DNA from 4 places in the Salinicola sp. RZ23 genome. Region 4 is predicted to be linked to each of the others. Evidence: predicted binding sites of a transcription regulator. Region 4 holds the regulator's gene; each other region holds the start of a gene.
What was found. The regulator sigma-54, encoded in region 4, starts transcription at its own class of promoters, with help from an activator protein. The targets are predictions, from matches to a motif close to TGGCACNNNNNTTGCTNT.

Region 1: a site for sigma-54 is predicted at 2,806-2,823, ahead of speB (agmatinase). Genes of this name have one in related genera too.
Region 2: a site for sigma-54 is predicted at 2,192-2,209, ahead of urtA (urea ABC transporter substrate-binding protein). Genes of this name have one in related genera too.
Region 3: a site for sigma-54 is predicted at 2,623-2,640, ahead of DOM67_RS16920 (amino acid ABC transporter substrate-binding protein). Genes of this name have one in related genera too.

Annotation. Positions count from the first base shown of each region.
Region 1 is NZ_PZJK01000007.1:9,580-14,662, reverse strand. Features, by position in the region: gene DOM67_RS06230 (5-guanidino-2-oxopentanoate decarboxylase) at 1-312, opposite strand, end outside; gene DOM67_RS06225 (sodium:solute symporter) at 309-1,712, opposite strand; gene speB (agmatinase) at 1,796-2,764, opposite strand; gene DOM67_RS06215 (sigma 54-interacting transcriptional regulator) at 2,942-4,369, shown strand; gene DOM67_RS06210 (AI-2E family transporter) at 4,415-5,083, opposite strand, start outside.
Region 2 is NZ_PZJK01000009.1:204,234-209,316, reverse strand. Features, by position in the region: gene urtB (urea ABC transporter permease subunit UrtB) at 1-705, opposite strand, end outside; gene urtA (urea ABC transporter substrate-binding protein) at 820-2,127, opposite strand; gene DOM67_RS10200 (acyl-CoA dehydrogenase C-terminal domain-containing protein) at 2,488-4,287, opposite strand; gene DOM67_RS10195 (BCCT family transporter) at 4,700-5,083, shown strand, end outside.
Region 3 is NZ_PZJK01000016.1:33,267-38,349, reverse strand. Features, by position in the region: gene DOM67_RS16930 (amino acid ABC transporter permease) at 1-181, opposite strand, end outside; gene DOM67_RS16925 (amino acid ABC transporter permease) at 210-1,400, opposite strand; gene DOM67_RS16920 (amino acid ABC transporter substrate-binding protein) at 1,534-2,562, opposite strand; gene DOM67_RS16915 (VanZ family protein) at 2,947-3,342, opposite strand; gene DOM67_RS16910 (DCC1-like thiol-disulfide oxidoreductase family protein) at 3,339-3,836, opposite strand; gene hemE (uroporphyrinogen decarboxylase) at 3,808-4,869, opposite strand; gene ribA (GTP cyclohydrolase II) at 4,997-5,083, shown strand, end outside.
Region 4 is NZ_PZJK01000012.1:125,077-130,159, reverse strand. Features, by position in the region: gene DOM67_RS12520 (HPr family phosphocarrier protein) at 37-306, opposite strand; gene rapZ (RNase adapter RapZ) at 293-1,207, opposite strand; gene DOM67_RS12510 (PTS sugar transporter subunit IIA) at 1,215-1,694, opposite strand; gene raiA (ribosome-associated translation inhibitor RaiA) at 1,705-2,013, opposite strand; gene DOM67_RS12500 (RNA polymerase factor sigma-54) at 2,129-3,553, opposite strand; gene lptB (LPS export ABC transporter ATP-binding protein) at 3,966-4,691, opposite strand; gene lptA (lipopolysaccharide transport periplasmic protein LptA) at 4,723-5,083, opposite strand, start outside.

The DNA.
Region 1 (5,083 bases), on a different contig from region 4:
CAGCTCGGCGCGCCGATTGACGCTGGAGATCACCAGCATGGGCACGCTGTCGGCGAGCGCCTGGCCCATCGCCGTGGCGATATTGGTCATCCCCGGGCCGGTGATGATGAAGCAGGCCGCCGGGCGTCCGCTGGCGCGGGCATAGCCATCGGCCATGAAGCCCGCGCCCTGCTCGTGGCGCGGCGTGACGTGGCGCAGCCGGCTGCCCTCAAGCCCACGATAGAGTTCGATGGTGTGGACACCCGGAATGCCGAAGACGGTATCGATGCCGAGCGCTTCCAGCGCCCGCACCAGCCAGTGTGCCACGCTCATGCGCGCTGCTCCGGCTGGGTCTCGGCGGCCACGGGGCGGCTAGTATCCGGACGCAGCAGGCTGACCACGACGAAGCTCGCCAGGCTCGCCACCAGACCGGCGTAGATCGGCGAGTTGGCCAGCAGGCCATCCTTGAGCATGAACGCCACAACCCCCAGCGAGCCGGCGGCCATCGCCGCGATGGCGCCGCTGTTGGAGGCCCGCCGCCAGTAGAGGGCGCCGAGGATCGGCACCAGCATGCCGCCGACCAGCAGGTTGTAGGCGATGGTCAGGGCGCCGATCACGTCATCCACCAGCAGCGCGATGACGATGGTGACCAGCCCCATGAGCAGCGTCCACAGGCGGTAGCTCGAGACCCGCTCGCTCTGCGGCCCGCCGCCCAGGGCCGGCAGCAGGTCCCTCGTCATCAAGGTCGAAGCGGCGAGCATGCCGGCGCTGGCGGTGGACATCATCGCGGCCATGGCGGCGGCCACGATCAGCCCGCGCAGGCCGTCCGGCAGCGCCAGTTGGGCGACCGCGGCGAAGGCGTTGTTGGGATCGGCGAGATTGGGCAGGAGCACGCTGGCAGCCACCCCCACCAGCGCGCCGATGGCACCGTAGATCAGGCAGTAGACCCCCGCGGCGGTGCCGGCGAAACGGGCCACCCGGGTCGAACGGGCGGTGAACACCCGCTGCCAGATGTCCTGGCCGATCAGGATGCCCAGGAAGTAGATGACGAAGTAGGTGACGATGGTCGACCAGCCGATCCCGGTGAGCGAGAAGTGCCCCGGCGCGGCGCTGGCGACCAGCGTGTCCCAGCCGCCGGCATAGTGCACCGTCAGTGGCAGCATCAGGCCGAGCATGCCCACGGTCATGATCACGAACTGGACGATGTCGGTGAGCGTCAGCGACCACATGCCGCCGAGGGTGGAGTAGACCACCACGATGGTGCCGCCGATCACCACCCCGACCCAGGAGGGTAGCGCGAACAGCACCGTGACCAGGGTGCCGATGGCGATGGTCGAGGTGACCGCGATCATCAGGTCATAGGCGAGCATCACCGCCGAGCTGACGCTCTTGGCCGCCGGCGTGTAGCGGCGCTCGAGCAGCTGGGTGATGGTGTAGAGCTTGAGCTTGGCCAGCGGCTTGGCCAGCACCAGGCTGAGCACGATCAACCCCAGGCCCAGGGCGCCGCACAGCCACAGTCCGGAGAGGCCGTAGACGTAGCCCAGCTTGACCGTGCCCACGGTGGAGGCGCCGCCGAGCACCACCGCGGAGAGCGTGCCCAGATAGAGCCCCGGGCCCAGGCGGCGGCCCGCCACCAGATAGTCGTCGCTGCTGCGGGCGCGTTTCATGCCCCAGCAGCCGAGGAGCAGCATGCCCGCCGCGTAGAGCGCGACGACGATAAGATCCAGCATCATGACGTTTTACCCTGCCGCCGTGCCGGCGGCGATTGTTGTTGTGAATTCAGATGTGAACGGTGATGACCTGCGACTGGTTGGCGTCAGCGGCGCTTCACGCCGGGCAGCACGCAGAGCATCTCGAACAGCAGATTGGCGGCGACCACCGCGGTCTGGCCGTGGGCATCATAGGGTGGCGAGACCTCGACCAGATCGCAGCCGACGATATCCAGGCCGTGACAGCCGCGGATGATCTCCAGCGCCTGGGGAATGGTCAGCCCACCGATCTCGACGGTGCCGGTGCCCGGGGCGTAGGCGGGGTCGAGGCTGTCGATGTCGAAGCTCAGATAGACCGGTCCGCCGCCGACCTTTTCGCGAATCTCTGCCATCAGCGGTGTCAGGCTCTGGTGCCAGCACGCTTCCGCGGGCACCACCTGGAAGCCCTGCTCGCGGCCCCAGTCGAACTCGTCGGCGGCGTAGCCGGTGCCGCGCAGGCCGATCTGGGCCACGCGCTGGGTATCCAGCAGCCCCTCTTCCACGGCGCGGCGGAAGGGGGTGCCGTGGGCGATCTGCTCGCCGAACATCTGATCGTTGACGTCGGCATGGGCATCGACGTGGATCAGCCCCACCGGGCCGTGCTTCTTGGCCATGGCGCGCAGGATCGGCAGGGCGATGGTGTGATCGCCGCCCAGGGTCAGCGGGATGACGTCGTGGCCGAGCAGTTCGTGGTAGAAGCGCTCGATGATGCCGACGCTCTTCTTGAGATCGAAGGTATTGATCGGCACATCGCCGATGTCCGCCACCTGCAGGCTCTCGAAGGGTGCGGCGCGGGTGGCCATGTTGAACGGCCGCAGCATGCGCGACTCATCGCGGATCTGGCGCGGCCCGAAACGGGTGCCGGGGCGATTGGAGGTGCCGATGTCCAGCGGGATACCGACGAAGCAGGCATCGAGCCCGGCAGCGCTCTGCTGGGTCGGCAGCCGCATCATGGTCGCCGGGCCGCCGAAACGGGGCATCTCGTTACCGCCCAGTGGCTGGTTGAGCGGGGCGCGATCCGTAGGCTGGTGGGACATACCATCTCCTGGGTTGTGATTGTCGAGGGATCGGACATCACCACGCATAAAGCGTGCCAACCGTAACCCATTGATTTTGCGAACCTGCCGACGCGCATTGATGCGTTTTTGTATTGATGTCTTGTCGCTGTTGATTCATTGACGTATCAATGATGCAAAGTCGAATCGGAGACGCCGATGTCTGAGGCCCAAGCGGACCGCGCCACCCTGGGGGCCATGGTCCATACCGCCCAGGACCATCTGTTCGTGGTCGATGCCGCGGGGCGCATCCTCGATGTCAGCCCCGGCGCCGCGACGGTCTATGGCATGCCGCGGGAGGCGCTGTGCGCGACCACCGTGCAGGCGCTGCAGGCCAGCGGCGTGCTCTCGCCCTCGGTGTCGCTCGAAGTGATCCGTACCGGCCAGCCGGCGCAGCTGATGCAGCGCACCGGCACCGGCCGCCAGGTGATCGCGGAGGCGCATCCGGTGTATGTCGGCGGGCGTCTGGTGCGGGTGATCAGCCGCTCGCGGGACCTCACCGATCTGCGTCTGTTGCAGGATGAGTACGCGCTGCTCCAGCAGCGCTTCACCGATCATCTCAAGCGCCACCACGAGGCGCCGGCGGAGACGCCCGCCGAGGCCGGCGAGCTGGTGGTCAAGAGCCGCCTGATGCGCGAGATCACCCAACTGCTCAAGCGCAGCGCGCCGACCGATGCCACGGTGCTGATGCTGGGGGAGTCGGGGGTGGGCAAGACCGCCTTTGCGCGCCAGCTGCACCGCTGGAGCCGGCGCTGCGATGGCGCCTTCGTCGACGTCAACTGTGCGGCGATTCCCGAGTCGCTGTTCGAGTCGGAGATGTTCGGCTACCAGCCCGGCGCCTTCAGCGGCGCGGCGCGACAGGGCAAGGCGGGGCTGCTGGAGCAGGCGCACAACGGCACTCTGTTCCTCGACGAGATCGGTGAGCTGCCGCTGACCATGCAGTCCAAGCTGCTCAAGGTGATTCAGGATGGCTCCCTTACCCGGCTCGGCGACACCCGTTCGCGGCGGGTCGACTTCCGCCTGGTGGTGGCGACCAACCGCGATCTGGCGCGGCAGGTGGAGGAGGGCGCCTTCCGGCTCGATCTCTACTACCGGCTCAACGTGATCCCGGTGACCCTGCCGCCGCTGCGCGAGCGCCGCGAGGAGATCCGTGGGCTGGCGGAGCGCCAGCTGGAACGGCTCAACCGCCGCTACGGCGATGACAAGATGCTCCACCCACGGGCCTGGGCCGAGCTGATGAGCGCCGAGTGGCCGGGCAACGTGCGTGAGCTGGAGAACTGGCTGGAGCGCGCCTGGCTGGCGGCGGAGAGCAGTGTGATCGGCGGCCCGGCGGGGGGTGAGCCGGGCACTGCCGGGGCGCCGCCGTCGCAGCATCCGACGGAACCGGCGAGCGGTGCGCTGCTCGGCGAAGGGGAGGGGCTGAAAGCCGCGCTGGCGGCCCACGAGCAGCGTATTCTGGCCCAGCTAGCCCAGACCCACGGCTCCACCTATGCGCTGGCCGAGCGCCTGGGCATCAGCCAGCCCAGCGTGGTGCGCAAGCTGAAGCGCTACGCCATCACCCTGGGGCGTGAGCGGGGAGACAGTTGAGCGCCCATTGCTCTCATCGATAAGGGCGCGTAGCGATCGGGATGCCTAGCGGTCAGGGTGTTGGCCGGTATAACGGGCGATCAGCCGCGGATTGCCGTAGCCCCAGCGCTCCGCCTCGCTGGGGGCGTCCGGGGCCTCGTCGTCGTGCAGCCACTCGCGCCAGCTGGCGACCAGCAGGGCCATCAGCACCGGGCCCACGAACAGCCCCACCAGCCCCATGGTCTTCACGCCGCCGATCAGGCCGAAGAAGGTGGGCAGGAAGGGCAGCTTGATCGGCCCGCCGACCAGCCGCGGGCGCAGCGTCTTGTCGACCACGAACAGCTCGATTGCGCCCCACAGGAACAGCCCGATGCCGTTGGGCAGGTGGCCGGTGGCGATCAGATAGAGCGAGACCAGCGTGAAGGTGAGCGGGGCGCCGCCGGGGACCAGCGCCATGAAGGCGGTGATCACCCCGAGTACCACCGGCGACTGCACCCCGGCGATCCAGTAGGCGGTACCCAGTACCACGCCTTCGCCGAGGGCGATCAGCCCCATACCGACCACGGTCGAACTGATGGTCGCCGGTACCACCCGCGAGAAGCGCTGCCAGCGCGCCGGCAGGATACGCTCGCCGACGATATCCAGCTGGCGCGCCATGCCCACCCCATCGCGGTAGAGAAAGAACAGCGTGATCAGCATGAACAGCAGGGTGAGCGCGAGATGCACCGCATTGCT
Region 2 (5,083 bases), on a different contig from region 4:
CTGTGCGGCGAGCTCGCCGTCACCCGCCGCCAGCGTCGTCAGGCTGTTGCGTACTCGCGTGTCGAGATTGCCGGCGAGAGTATCGAGGGCCCCGGCGTCGCCCTGCTGCGCGGCATACAGCGCGAGCGCCACACCCAGACGCGCACGCACGGCTTGGCTCTCTTCCTGCTCGCGGCTGGCGCGCACGCTCTCGACATTGTCGGCGCTCACCTCACCGATCAAGCGGTCCGCCGCCGCCAGACGTGCACGCTCGTCACCCTCGGCCAGCGAGAGCGAGGCGATCATGCCCTGGAGCTGGGTGCGCAGCGCGTTGTTGATCTTGAAGATATCCACCGTACGCCGGGAGCCGCTGCCGGCATCGGCAAAGGTGATCGCGTCGATCAGCGGCCACTCGCGGCCGCTGTCGTCGGTGACGATATAGAACTGCTCACCGCGGCGCTCCTTGCCCAGGCGGCCATCGAGCAGCGCCTGCAACCAGCGCGTCTTCTGGGTCGCCTGGCTGTCGGCGATCGCCTGGGCGGCCTCGCCCTTGGCCTGAAAACTGCGCGTATCGAGCGCCTGCAACAGCGCTCTGGCCTGTGTCTCGTTGACCGCCGCCGACGCCGTGGTGGCCAGCGCCGCGCACAGCAGCAGCAGGCCGAGCAGCAGCGAGTGGCAAAGCCTGCGACCGCGCTGGCGGTCCCCGCCGAGGGAATTCATCATCATGGTGGAACGCTCATGCTGCGTTGCCGTTAGCCCCGCGCCATCCGAACGGCGGCGCGGGCACGTGCGCGGGCGGCGGGCGCCGCGGCATGGCCGCGGCCGGGCCCCGCCCCCCGATCAGTTCGTCCCTGCGCCGTCTTCGCAGACCATGCGCTCGACATCGAGCTTTCCGCAGCGCAGCGGCGCACGCCAGTCGCTGATCAGGTTCTTCGACGCCGGCAGATAGTCGGACCAGGCGTCACCGGCCACCGTGGTCGGGGTCTGCCATACCACGCTGAACTGACCGTCATCCTGGATCTCGCCGATCATCACCGGCTTGGTGATGTGGTGGTTGGGCATCATCGTCGCCGCACCGCCGGAGAGATTGGGCACGGTCACGCCGATGATCGCGTCCTTGACCACGTCGACATCGGTGGTGCCGGCCTCCTCGACCGCCTTGAGCCACATGTTGAAGCCGATGTAGTGAGCTTCCATGGGGTCGTTGACCACCGCGTCCTTATTGCCGGTGTAGGCGACCCAGGCATCGATGAAGTCGTAGTTGGCGTCGCTGTCGACGCTCATGAAGTAGTTCCAGGCCGCCAGATGACCGACCAGCGGCGCAGTGTCGATACCGGTCAGCTCCTGCTCGCCGACCGAGAACGCCACCACCGGGATGTCCGAAGCCTTGATCCCCTGGTTGGCGAGTTCGTTGTAGAACGGCACGTTGGCATCGCCGTTGATGGTCGAGACCACCGCGGTCTTCTTGCCCTGGCTGCCGAAGTCCTTGACCCGGGAGACGATCGACTGCCAGTCGCTGAAGCCGAACGGCGTGTAGTTGACCATGATATCGTCGTCCGCCACGCCGTTCTCCTTGAGGTACGCCTCGAGGATCTTGTTGGTGGTGCGCGGATAGACGTAGTCGGTGCCCAGCAGCGCCCAGCGCTCGACGCCCTGTCCCATCAGGTAGTCGACCGCGGGGATCGCCTGCTGGTTGGGCGCGGCGCCGGTATAGAAGATGTTCTCGGAGGACTCCTCGCCCTCGTACTGCACCGGATAGAACAGCAGACCGTTGAGCTCCTCGACCACCGGCAGCACCGCCTTGCGCGAGGCCGAGGTCCAGTTGCCGAAAATGACGTCGACTCGCTTGTCACCGGTAAGCAGGGTGCGCGCCTGTTCGGCGTAGAGCGACCAGTCCGAGGCCGGGTCCATCACCACCGGCTCCAGCTGGCGCCCCAGCAGACCGCCCGCCTTGTTCTGCTGGTCGATCAGCATCAGCATCTCGTCTTTCAGCGTCGATTCGCTGATCGCCATGGTCCCGGAGAGGGAGTGGAGGATACCGACGCGGATCGGGCCATCGTCGGCGGCCAGCACCGGCGCAGAGAGACCTGCCAGCGTGGTGGCGAGGGCGGAGGTTGCGATCAGTTTGCGTAGGGCTGTTGTTGTCATGAGACGCTCCTGAAGAATCCCTGGATGGGTGCCCGGCGCCGCCGGCGCACCCCGCCCTGGCTCTCATGCATTTTCCGTGCCCTTTTTTCCTGCGCCGACACCCTTGTATACAAAAAAGTCGCGCATCGCGCACCGTCAGCGCGCGTCATGACCGCTCAGGGCGCGCCCCGAGGCGCTTCCCTAGGCGCCTGGAGTTCGTCTCGGTATTAGATTCATGAGTCAGGTCAAGACGTTGGCAGCACCGCCCGACACCGGGGCATATGCACCAGAATGGATACAAAAAAAGGCGCTCGTATCACGAGCGCCCCAAAAGCGTGCAAACCACCGATCGATACTCATCGACGCCAGCGCGCCTGTTCGTCAAAAACGCATCTCTCCCAGGGCCATCAATCCCGCCGCCCCCGCCTCGAGCTGGCGCGCGTGGGCCTCGCTGCGCGGCAACAAGCGGTCGAGGAAGTGCTGCCCCACGATCAGCTTGTCGCGATAGTCGGCCTCACCCAGGGCGCCGCCCTGGTCGAGCCCACGCACCACGGCGCGAGCCGCCTTCCACCACATCCAGGCGTAGACGCTGAGCCCGGTCAGCTGCAGGTAGTCGTGGGCCGCCGCACCGGCCTCGGCCGGGTCCTGGCGGGCGCGCTCGAGCAGCTGGCGGGTCGCTCGTTCCAGCCGCGCCGCAGCGGCCTCGGCAGCCGCATGGAAGGGCCGCAGGCGCGGGTTGGTGCCGCCACCATCCTCCAGGTCCGCGCGCAGACGCGCCAGCAGGCGCTCGACATACGCCCCCTCGTTACGCACCAGCTTGCGGCCCACCAGATCCATCGCCTGGATGCCGTTGGTGCCTTCGTAGATCATGGCAATACGCGCATCGCGCACGAACTGCTCGGCGCCCCACTCGACGCAGTAGCCGCTACCGCCATAGAGCTGTTGCGCCTCGACCGTGGCCTCGAAGCCACGATCGGTCAGAAACGCCTTGGCCACCGGGGTCAGCAGCGCCACCATCTCCTCGGCATGGGCACGGGTCTCGGCATCCGGATGGTAACGGGCGCGGTCGAGTTCACGGGCGACGAAGGCCGCGAACAGCCGCCCGCCTTCGTTCCAGGCGCGCACGTCCAGCGCCATGCGGCGCACGTCGGGGTGTACCAGGATCGGGTCGGCGGGCTTGTCCGGCGCCGCCGCACCGCCGGGGGCGCGGCTCTGCAGACGCTCGCGGGCGAAATCGATCGCGCTCTGGTAGGCGATCTCGCCCAGGCCCAACCCCTGCATGCCGATCGACAGCCGCTCGTAGTTCATCATCGTGAACATCGCCGCCAATCCCTGGTGCGGCTCGCCGATCAGCTCGCCCCGCGCCGCCTCGAAATGCATCACGCAGGTGGCACTGGCCTTGATGCCCATCTTGTGCTCGAGACCGCCGCACACCACGCCGTTGGCCTCGCCGGCCTGCCCCTCGGCATCGACCCGGCGCTTGGGCACCAGGAACAGCGAGATGCCCTTGGCACCCGGCGGTGCGTCGGGCAACTTGGCCAGCACCAGGTGAACGATATTGTCGGTGAGGTCGTGCTCGCCGCCGGTGATCCAGATCTTGCTGCCGGTGATGGCGTAACTGCCGTCATCGTTGGGCGTGGCACGGGTCTTGATCAGCCCCAAGTCGGTGCCGCAGTGGGGCTCGGTCAGGCACATCGTGCCCAGCCACTCGCCGGCGTAGAGTCGCGGCAGATAGCGCGCTCGGGTCGCCTCGTCGGCGTACTGGTCGAGCAGCAGTGCGGCGCCGTTGTTGAGCGCCAGATAGAGCGCGAAGCTCGAGTTGCTGGCGTAGAGCATCTCGTCGAAGGCCAGCGTGAGCAGCTTGGGCAAGCCCTGGCCGCCCAGTGCCGGGTCCCCGCCGAGACCGCACCAGCCCCCCTCGGCGAACTCGGCGAAGGCGGCGCGAAACCCCTGCGGCGTGGTCACCCGGGCGCCATCGAACTGGCACCCCTCGGCGTCGCCGCTGGCGTTCAGCGGCAGCAATTCGGCGGTGACCAGCCTGCCGGCCTCCTCCATCACCGCATCGGCAAGCTCGGCGTTGAGCTCGGCGGTGGCCGGCATCGCCGCCCATTCACGCTCGGCGGCGAAGACCTCTTCGCGCACGAAACGCAGATCGTTCAGCGGGGCTCGATAGTGTGCCATGACCTCTCCTGCGGCGAATGTCGAATGCAGCCAGTTTCAAACGTTCGTTTCAATATACGCCGAGTACGCTCCGAGGTGCACTCTGACCTTGGTCTAGCACGCTTGCCCGAGCCCTGCGTCGCCCTCCTGTCCGTGCCATCGCCGCCTTGTTCCAGGCGCCGTGCGACCTTGGTATAGACGCTGCGCGGCCGGACGTCGCGGGCAGGTACGTGGCGCGCGCGCCGGGGACGGTTGGAAGCGGCCACTTGATTCAGGATAATTACAAAACTTGCGCGTTCGTGACGATACGCCAGACTAGAGGCGCAATGGCGCATCGCCGCGACCGCCAGCAAGTCAATAACGGGACGCGATCTCGCCACGCCCTGAAGGCGTGGCCTGGTCCGTCATGTGGTAATCATTAGGGAGACGGCTAGTGGCTCAAGAAGATCCTAACAACCAGCCGGCCGCGCCGCAGGAAGGCGTACCGGCCCCCGAGGGACCCTCCAACCTGATCGATACCGACTACGTGATCGGTCAGGACAACATCAGGACCAACAAATTAGGCTTCGACGTCGATCTGCACGGCAAGGTCTTCTCGATCTCGTCACTGCTGATCCTGTTCTTCGTCATCATCACCCTGGCCCTGCCAGAGGAGATGGGGCCGATCTTCAACGGGGCAAGGAGCTTTCTCACCGACCACCTGAGCTGGCTGTTCCTGTTGGCCGCCAATATCTTCGTGCTGGTCTCTGTGGGGCTGATCTTCACCCCGCTGGGCAAGGTGCGCATCGGCGGCATGCATGCCAAGCCCGACTTCAGC
Region 3 (5,083 bases), on a different contig from region 4:
GGGTCGAGCCGAGGAAGTTGGCATCGACCACCGCCCACTTCAAGAATGGCCACAGGATCCACGCCAGCAGGCCGATCACCACCACCGAGACCACGCTGTTGAGCGGCCCGTTGAACAGGTTGGCGCGCAGCCAGCCGCTGATCCCGCGGCGCTGATCCGGGGCCTCGCGCGCCTCGATCATCTGAGTGCGAAATGTCGATTCACGCATCTCATCGCTCCTTCAGCAGCGTGCGGGCGTTGTAGAGGTTCATCAGGAACGACACCGTCAGGCTGATCACCAGATAGACCGCCATGGTCATGGCGATGATCTCGATCGCCTGCCCGGTCTGGTTCAGGGTGGTACCGGCGAAGACCGCCACCAGATCGGGATAGCCGATCGCCGTGGCCAGCGACGAGTTCTTGATCAGGTTGAGATACTGGCTGGTCATCTGCGGCACGATCACCCGCATCGCCTGCGGAATCACGATCTTGCGCAGAGTGATGCCACCGGGCAGGCTCAGCGAGCGCGCCGCTTCGGTCTGGCCGTGGGAGACCGAGAGGATGCCGGAGCGCACGATCTCGGCGATGAACGCCGCGGTGTAGATCGACAGCGCCAGCCACAGTGCCACCAGCTCGGGCAGGATGTTGATCCCGCCGCGGAAGTTGAAGCCCCTGAGTTCGGGGAGGGTCCACGCCAGCGGGGCGCCGCTGGCCAGGAACACGATCAGCGGCAGGCCGATGACGATGGCCGCCCCGATCCAGTAGACCGGCAGCGCCTGGCCGGTGGCCATCTGTCGGCGCTTGGCGAAGCGCGCGAAGAGCAGCGTGGCGACCACTGCGATCAGCAGCGCCCAGAGCGTGGCGGAGAACCCCGGCAGCGGCTGCGGGTCGGGCATCACCACCCCACGCACGTTGAAGAAGAACAGATCGAACAGCGACATGCTGTCGCGCGGCGAGGGCAGTGCCCGCAGTACCGCGTAGTACCAGAACAGAATCTGCACCAGCAGCGGGATGTTGCGGAAGATCTCGACGTAGATGGTGGCCAGCCGCGCCAGCAGCCAGTTGGTCGACAGCCGAGCGATGCCGACCGCGAAACCGATCAGGGTCGCGGCGACAATGCCCAGGGCCGAGACCAGCAGGGTGTTGAGCAGGCCGACGACGAAGGTGGTGCCGTAACTGGAGTCGCTGGTGTAGTCGATCAGCGTTTGCGGGATCGAGAAGCCTGCACGCCCTTCGAGGAAACCGAAGCCGGTCTGGATACCGCGGGATTCCAGGTTGTTGAGGGTGTTGTGGACGAGATAACCGATGAAACCGGCCAGGATCAGAAACAGCACGGCCTGGACGATCAGCGCACGAACGGTGGGATTCCGCCACAGCGGCCCCTGCCCTCGGCGTGGCAGCGAGGTGGATGGACGCAGCATGAGAAGTCGTGTCTCTACTCGAGCGGTGAGCGGCAACGGCTCCCGGCACACAGGCCGGGAGACGACGTCAGGAAACGCCAGCTAGCCGCGCCGCCAGCGCCCTCTCGGGCAGCCGGCGGGCGGCGTCGCGCACTCAGCGAATCGGCGGTGCGTACTGGATACCGCCCTGGTTCCACAAGGCGTTGATGCCACGCTCGAGCCCCATCGGCGAGTCCTTGCCCACGGTGCGGTCGAACACTTCACCGTAGTTGCCCACCATCTTGACGATGTTGTAGGCCCAGTCGTTGCTGATACCCATCTGCTCGCCGTAGTTGCCATCCTTGCCCAGCAGGCGGGCGATGTCCGGATTGGGCGGGTTGTCGCGCATCTGATCGACGTTCTGGCTGGTCACCCCCAGCTCTTCGGCGTCGAGCATCGCGAACAGGGTCCACTTGACGATGTCGAACCACTGGTCGTCACCCTGGCGCACCACCGGACCCAGCGGCTCCTTGGAGATACGCTCGGGCAGGATCTCGACGCTGCTGGGGTCGGCCAGCTGCAGGCGCAGTGCCGCCAGCTGCGAGGAGTCGGAGGTGAGCACGTCACAGCGCCCGCTGTCGAAGCCCTGGGCGGTCTGGTCGGAGGTATCGAAGGCGACCTGCTGGAACTGCATGTCGTTGGCCTTGAAGTAGTCGGCCATGTTGAGTTCGGTGGTGGTACCCGCCTGTACGCAGATGGAAGCGCCGTCCAGCTCCTTGGCGCTCTTGATGCCGAGATCCTTGCGCACCAGGAAGCCCTGGCCATCGTAGAAGTTGACCCCGGTGAAGTTGAGCCCCAGCGAGTTGTCGCGGGTAGCGGTCCAGGTGGTGTTGCGCGAGAGCACATCGATCTCGCCCGACTGCAGCGCGGTAAAGCGCTCCTTGGCGGTCAGCGGCGAGAACACCACCTTGGTCGGATCACCCAGCACGGCGGCGGCGACGGCACGGCACACTTCGACATCGATGCCGGTCCACTTGCCGTTCTCATCGGGAGAGGAGAAACCGGTGAGCCCCGTGCTGACGCCGCACTTGAACTCGCCGTTGCTTTTCACGTTATCCAAGGTGGCAGCCTGAGCCTGGGACGTCGCCAGTGCCGTCAATGCGGCAGCGGAGAGAAGAGACAGGCTTTTGTTCTTGTGGCGCATGGTGGAATCCACTCCCTTGCGTTGTCATTTAAGTGCATGTCGAAGCATGCCCAAAACAAATTAGCAAAGTCCGTTCCACTTTCGCGCTAGCGCCTGAAAATCCTGGATTCAACGCTCGCCTAGGACGCTTACGATCTCTACCTACACTCTCGGCATGACGCAAACTGCGAAAACACGGGCAACATTCTGTTTCAAAAGCGTGCGCGGGATAGCGTTGCGCACCAAAAGAAGGCGTCGAGGGATGGCACTAGCGTTGAATCGAGCCACCGGTGATGGCGACGATGCCACCAATGGATAAGAAGACGTCGATCAACGCCTGCGCAGAGAGTACAGGCGGCAGGGGCAGCGCTACCACGTGCCTGGCATAGACGACGGGGAAGCGCCTCAGGGCGCGCCGGTACTGGCCGCGGCAGCGCGTCGCCGACGACAGCGGCGTATCCTCGCGCCGAGCAGCGCGGCCACTGTGGCCCCCAGCGCATTGGCCAGGATATCCTCCCAATCGCCGCCGGCGCGGCCAGGGACCCACAGCTGCAGATACTCGATGACGATGCCGAATACGAGCGCGATCATCCAGGCGCGTGCCCAGGCCCAGCGCCGTACGGCGAGTCCCAGCCACAGGGTCAGTCCGGCGTAGCCGACGACGTGATTGAACTTGTCCCACGGCAGGTATCGCGGCATCTCGGCCCCCGGCGTCAGGCTGCCCCAGGCCACCCCGATAGCCCAGGCCATCACGGCCAGCAGGGCCAACCTGCGCCAGGCGCCGCGGCGTTGTCGTGTCATCGGCTGACCTCGCAAAGCGTGGACGGTAGCCCCAGCCGCGTGCAGAGCGTGGCATCGAGCCGTTCGCGCCAGCGCGGGTCGTCCTCCAGCCGCGCGTCGTTGTCCGGTGCCAGACGCCGACGATAGCGCCCGATCCCGCGATAGACGGCGTTGCGCAGCGGCGCCGGCACCCAGCGCAGCCATGCCAGCAGCCGCCAGCCCGAGCGGAGCCGGCTCCCTAACCGCCACAGCGCCTCGCTCTCCTCGTGAAGCTCACCGCCGGTGACATACCGGATCGTGTCGCAGCGTTCGAGATCACGCCCGAAGTGGTGCCCCACGCGCCGCCCCAGCGCGGTATCGAGCCCACTCAGCACCAGGCCGGCGCCAGACTCGCGTTCATGCGCCAGCAGCCAGCGCACCGCGCGCCGGCAGAACGGGCACTCGGCATCGAACAGCAGCAGGCCGTCGACGCCGTCATCGACCGCCTCAGCGGTGATAGGCCGGGCTCGATTCATGCAGCGCGTCGAAGAAGGCGGTGACGTGATCGGGGTTGGTGAACTGGCTGATACCGTGGCCCAGATTGAACACATGCCCCGGACCGTGGCCGAAGCTCTCCAGCACCCGCTTGACCTCGGTGCCGATCTGTTCGGGCGGTGCAAACAGCACGTTGGGGTCGAGGTTACCCTGCAGCGCCACGCGCTCGCCGACCCGCCGCCGCGCGTCGCCGAGCTCGGTGGTCCAGTCGAGGCCGACGGCGTCGCAGCCGCTGTCGGCGATCGACTCCAGCCACTGCCCACCGTTCTTGGTGAACAGGATCACCGGCACCCGGCGGCCATCGTGCTCGCGGATCAGCCCGCCGACGATGCGCCGCATGTAGGCCAACGAGAACGCCTCATAGGCCGGGGTCGACAGCGCCCCGCCCCAGGTGTCGAAGATCTGCACCACCTGGGCGCCGGCACGGATCTGGGCGTTGAGATAGTCGGTCACCGCCGTGGCGAGCAGGCCCAGCAGAGTGTGCAGGGTCTGCGGGTCACCGTAGAGCATCGCCTTGATATGGCGGAAATCCTTGCTCGAGCCGCCCTCGACCATGTAGGTCGCCAGGGTCCAGGGGCTGCCGGAGAAGCCGATCAGCGGCACCCGGCCGTTGAGCTCGCGGCGAATGGTGCGCACCGCGTTCATCACGTAGTCGAGATCGTGCTCGGCATCCGGCGCACTCAGCGCGGCGACCTCGGCGGCGGTCCGCACCGGATGGCGGAACTTGGGCCCCTCACCGGTCTCGAAATAGAGCCCCAGGCCCATGGCGTCGGGAATGGTGAGGATATCGGAGAACAGGATCGCGGCATCGAGCGGATAGCGCGCCAGCGGCTGCAGCGTCACCTCGCAGGCCATCTCGGCGTTGCGGCACAGATCCATGAAACTACCGGCCTCGGCGCGGGTCGCGCGGTACTCCGGCAGATAGCGGCCGGCCTGGCGCATCATCCAGACCGGTGTGCGGTCAACCGGTTGGCGAGCCAGGGCCCGCAGCAGGCGATCGTTTTGCAGTGTCATAGCGCTCTTCGCACGGGAGATTTGCCAGCAGTGTAACGGATAGACGCGCAAGCCTGATATAATGCTGCCCCTCAACGTCAGGGGTGAGCCCGCACCTTAACCGCAGGGCCCGTATCGCGAGGTCATCGTGTCGATCCGTTTCATCGCCGCATCGCAGCTGCCCACACCCTGGGCGACCTTCACGCTGCACGGCTTCCAGGAAGAGTCCACCGGC
Region 4 (5,083 bases):
GCATTGACGTTGAAGGATTGCCGCTATCGGCGGGACCTATTCATCCTCGTGGAAGCGGGCCTCGAACAGCGCGGTGATCGCCTCCATCGCGGGTTCCGCTTCGTCACCTTCGGTGACGATCACCAGCGGCGTGCCGCAGGGCGCGGCCAGCATCAGCAGCGACATGATATTGGCGGCGTCGGCGATACGCTCGCCGTGGTGTACCGCGACCCGGGCGGCGAACGGCTGACAGCACTGCACCAGCTTGGTCGCGGCCCGGGCGTGCAGGCCGCGGCGGTTGGTCAGGCGCAGTTCACGCGTCGGCATTGCCACCCCGCTCGGCAGGCATGTCATCGGAGAGGGCGGTGTGCACCCCGAGTTCGCGATGGCGTAGACGGATATCGACGTCGTCGTGACGGAAGTGGTGCGCCAGGCGCTCGATCAGGTAGACCGAGCGGTGATGACCGCCGGTGCAGCCCACCGCGACGGTGAGGTAGCTGCGGTGGCTGGCCAGGTAGGCCGGCAGCCAGCGGATCAGCCAGGCATGGATATCGCCGGCCATGGCGTGCACGTCGGGGTACTGCTCGAGAAAGGTGACGATCTCGCCGTCGCGGCCGTCGAAAGCACGCAGGTTCGGGTCCCAGAACGGGTTGGGCAGGCAGCGCACGTCGAACACCATGTCGGCATCCAGCGGTACGCCGCGCTTGAAGCCGAACGATTCGAAGGTGAGCGTGAGGCGGCCGCCGCTGTGACGCGCGACCTGTTCGCTGATGCGGGCACGCAGGTCGTGGACCGAGAGACCGCGGGTATCGATCACCAGATCGGCGACCCGGCGGATCGGCGCCAGATAGCCCTGCTCGTTGTCGATCGCCTCGGCCAGCGTCATGTCGTTGCCGCGGGTCAGCGGATGGCGACGACGGGTGGCGGAGTAGCGTTCGAGCAGCACCTTGGCGTCGGCGGTGAGGTAGATCACCTGGGTGTCGATGCCGCGCTCGCGCACACCTTCGAGCAGCACCGGGAAGCGCTCCAGCGCCTCCGGCAGGTTACGCGCATCGATGCTCACCGCCACATTGGGCCGCGACGGCGGTGCGGCCCTGAGCTCGTCGATCAGCGGCGCCAGCAGATTGGTCGGCAGGTTGTCGATGGCGTAGTAGCCGAGATCTTCCAGCGCCTGCAGCGCAATGGATTTTCCCGACCCCGAGCGGCCACTGATGATGACGAGTCGCATGCAGTCTCTATCCGTCTTCGCTGTCCTGATGATGGCGAATGGCGTCGATCAGCGTGTCGTGGAGCGCGTGCTGCGAGCCGGCCTGGCGCAGCTTCTGGCGCACGCTGCCCTGATTCATGATGCCGGCGACCTCGGCCAGCAGCGAAAGGTGGGCGTCGTCGGCCTCCTCCGGCACCAGCAGCACGAACACCAGATCCACCGGCTCGCCATCGATGGCATCGAAGTCGATGGCATCCTCGAGGCGCATGAAGCCAGCCAACGGCGTCTTGCAGTGCGGGCTGCGGGCGTGCGGGATGGCGACCCCGTTGCCGATGCCGGTGCTGCCCAGCCGCTCGCGTCCGATCAGGCGGCTGAACACCTCCTGACTGTCCAGGCTGGGCGTATTCTGGGCGATGAAGGTGCTGAAGAATTCCAGCAGACGCTTTTTGCTGCCCCCCGTCACACCGTAGAGGGTGCGTTCGGGGGGCAGGATGGTTTCCAGAGTGATCATCGGGGAATTAGCGGGCGCCTGCGCCTTGCGCGCGGGCCTGTGCCTTCTCTTTGTGTTTGACCAGCTGGCGGTCCAGCTTGTCGGTCAGGGCGTCGATCGCGGCATACATGTCGATATCGCTGGCTTCGGCATGAATGTCGCCGCCCGCTGCGTGTAGCGTGCAGGCCGCTTGCTGACGCTCTTTCTCGATGCTCAACGTCACCTGAACGTTGGTGATGTTGTCGTAGTGGCGCTCCAGACGTGCGAGTTTCTCGTCGACGTAGTCCCGCAGGGCGTCGGTCAGTTCGACATGGTGGCCGGTGACGTTCACTTGCATGGCGCGCTCCTGTTGCGGCTTATGTGGCACCTCTGATTGTAACCCTTTTCTCCGCGCTGCAAAGGGATCGCGGACGATTGATCGCCATGCGCTCGCGTGAATTCTAAAAGTCCAATCAAGACAGTCGCTTACGTTCGCTCGAGGCGGGGATGCCCATGGCCTCGCGGTACTTGGCCACGGTGCGCCGGGCGACGCTGATGTCGGCCTGCGCCAGCAGCTCCACCAGCTTGCTGTCGGAGAGCGGCTTGCGCGGTGACTCCTCGCCGATCAGCTTCTTCAGGCGTGCCCGAATCGCGGTGCTGGAGACGCTGTCGCTCTCGCCGCGTTGCCCCACCTGACTGGAAAAGAAGTACTTGAGTTCGAACACCCCGCGCGGCGTGTGGATGAACTTCTGCGTGGTCACCCGCGAGATGGTGGATTCGTGCATGTCGACGCTGGTGGCGATGTCGGCCAGGATCAGCGGCTTCATCGCCTCTTCGCCGCGCTCGAGGAAGTCGACCTGGCGCGCCATGATCTCGCGCCCCACCCGCAACAGGGTGTCGTTGCGGCTGGAGAGGCTCTTCATCAGCCAGCGCGCCTCCTGCAGGTGCTGGCGCAGAAAGGTGTTGTCGTCGCTCTTGTCGGCGCGCCGGATCAGCGCGGCGTAGTCGGGCTGGATGCGCAGCCGCGGCAGCGCCTCGGCGTTGAGCTCGATGCGCCAGCCATCGCGGGTCAGGCGTGCCACCAGATCCGGGATCACATAGTCCTGCTGGCTGTGGTCGAAGGCCTGGCCGGGGCGCGGGTCGAGGGTGCGGATGGTGGCGATGACGCGGTCGAGCTCGTCGTCGTCGAGGCGCAGGCGGCGCTTGAGCTGGCGCCGGTCGTCGCCGGCCAGCGCCTCCAGGAACTGGCGCACCAGGCGCTTGGCCTGGGGCAGCAGTGGGGTATCGCCGGGCAGCGCGCCGAGCTGCAGCAGCAGGCATTCGCGCAGATCGCGGGCGCCCACGCCGGTGGGGTCGAACTGCTGCAGCCGCAGCAGTACGCGCTCGAGGTCGGCGCTGGTGCACGGCTCCGAATGCTGCTCGCGCAGCCCCGCGGTGAGCTCGTCGAGGGTGCCCTCGAGATAGCCGTTGGCGTTGATGGCGTCGATCAGGTAGTCGCCGATGAGCCGTTCGCGGGGATCGAAATCGCCCATGGCGAGCTGCCAGGCGAGATGGTCGTGGAGCGTGGTGCCGGCGGCGTTGCGCTCCAGGTCCGGCCACTCGTCGGCGCCGGCCGGGGCGGCGCTGGCGGCGATGTCCTGATAGGTGTCGCTCCACTCGCTGTCGAGGGCGAGCTCTTCGGGAATATCGCTGGCCCACTCCTCCTCGGGCGTCTCGCTGGCCGCCTGCTCGGCATACTCTTCGTCCAGCTCGAGCATGGGGTTGGCCTCGAGCGCCTGCTGGATCTCCTGGCGCAGATCGAGCGTCGACAGCTGCAGCAGCTGGATCGCCTGCTGCAGCTGTGGCGTCATTGTCAGCTGGGCGCCGACACGCAGTTGAAGTGAAGGTTTCATGGACATGGCATGGACACGGGAAAGGGCCGCGGTGGCCGTCGATAGGTTAACCCTACGTTACTGACTGCCCCGGTGGGATGCAACGCTTTGAGCGCTAACTTTATGCAAGAAATATGCCACGGTGCGTTCGGCTTGGGTGTGCAGAGGCTTTGAGAGGTGCGCCGCCCGCCGCGAGTGACGCAGTGGGCTGGGGAGGCGGAAGGGCCTTGGCGCGACGCTGGACTTTGTACGCAAAGTCGGCGAGCGAAGGCCATACCGGGGCGCGTAGCTAAGGCAAAAATCGGCGAAAACGGACCGGTCTGGCGCTCCAGTTTACGGGGTGTAAATGAGCATTTTGACGGGGGCGCCGACCTCGGGCTGGCGATCCCGCCGATTTTTAACGCCGAATTGTCGAGCGCAGGTAGTTTGCGTCTCGAGTCTAGAGTCGGAACTCGTGCCCCAGATAGACATCGCGCACGCGCTGATTGTCGAGGATTGCCTCCGGGCGCCCCTCGGCGATGATCTGTCCATCGCCGACGATGTAGGCGTTGTCGCAGATATCCAGTGTCTCGCGCACGTTGTGGTCGGTGATCAGCACGCCGATCTCACGATCCCGCAGCTGGCGGATGATGTTCTTGATATCGCCCACCGAGATCGGATCGACCCCGGCGAAGGGTTCGTCGAGCAGCACGAAGGCGGGCTCGGTGGCCAGTGCCCGGGCAATCTCCACCCGCCGCCGCTCGCCACCGGAGAGCGACATGCCCAGGTTGTCGCGGATATGGTCGACGTGGAAATCGCCCAGCAGCTGCTCCAGGCGGTCGCGGCGCCCGGCGCGGTCGAGATCCCGGCGCGTCTCCAGAATGGCCATGATGTTGTCGGCGACGCTGAGCTTGCGGAAGATCGAGGCCTCCTGCGGCAGGTAGCCGATGCCGGCGCGGGCGCGCTCGTGCATCGGCGCGCGGCTCAGGTCGCGATCGTCGATGTGCACGCTGCCGGCGTCGGACTTGACCAGCCCCACGATCATGTAGAAGGAGGTGGTCTTGCCCGCGCCGTTGGGGCCGAGCAGGCCGACGATGCTGCCCTGGCGCAGGGTCAGGCTGAAGTCGTGGACGACTCGACGCCCCTTGTAGCTCTTGGCCAGATTGGCGGCCGTTAGCGTTTTCATCGCTGGATTCCTTGCCTCGCGAAAGGGTGCGTCACTGCGTCTGCTGGCGCGGCGTGAGCGTCATGCGCACGCGGCCGTCGCCGCTGCCGTCGCCACTGGTGCTGGAGCGCGCGTTGACCCTGCGCGAGTTGAGATAGTACTCGACGTAGGCGCCATCGAAGGTGTCGCGTGCCTGGTGCAGTTCGGCGTGACCGATCAGCTCGACCCGGCGCTCGGCGGCGTGGTAGATGATCTTGTCGCCCCAGCCCTTGACCAGGGCTTCGTCGGGGGCGGGCTTCTGCTCCAGATAGGCGCGCTCGCCACCGCCACCGGTAGCGGTCACCAGGCTGACTTCGCCATTCTTGCCGCGCTTGATCTCCACTCGAGCGGCCTTGAGCTGCATGCTGCCCTGC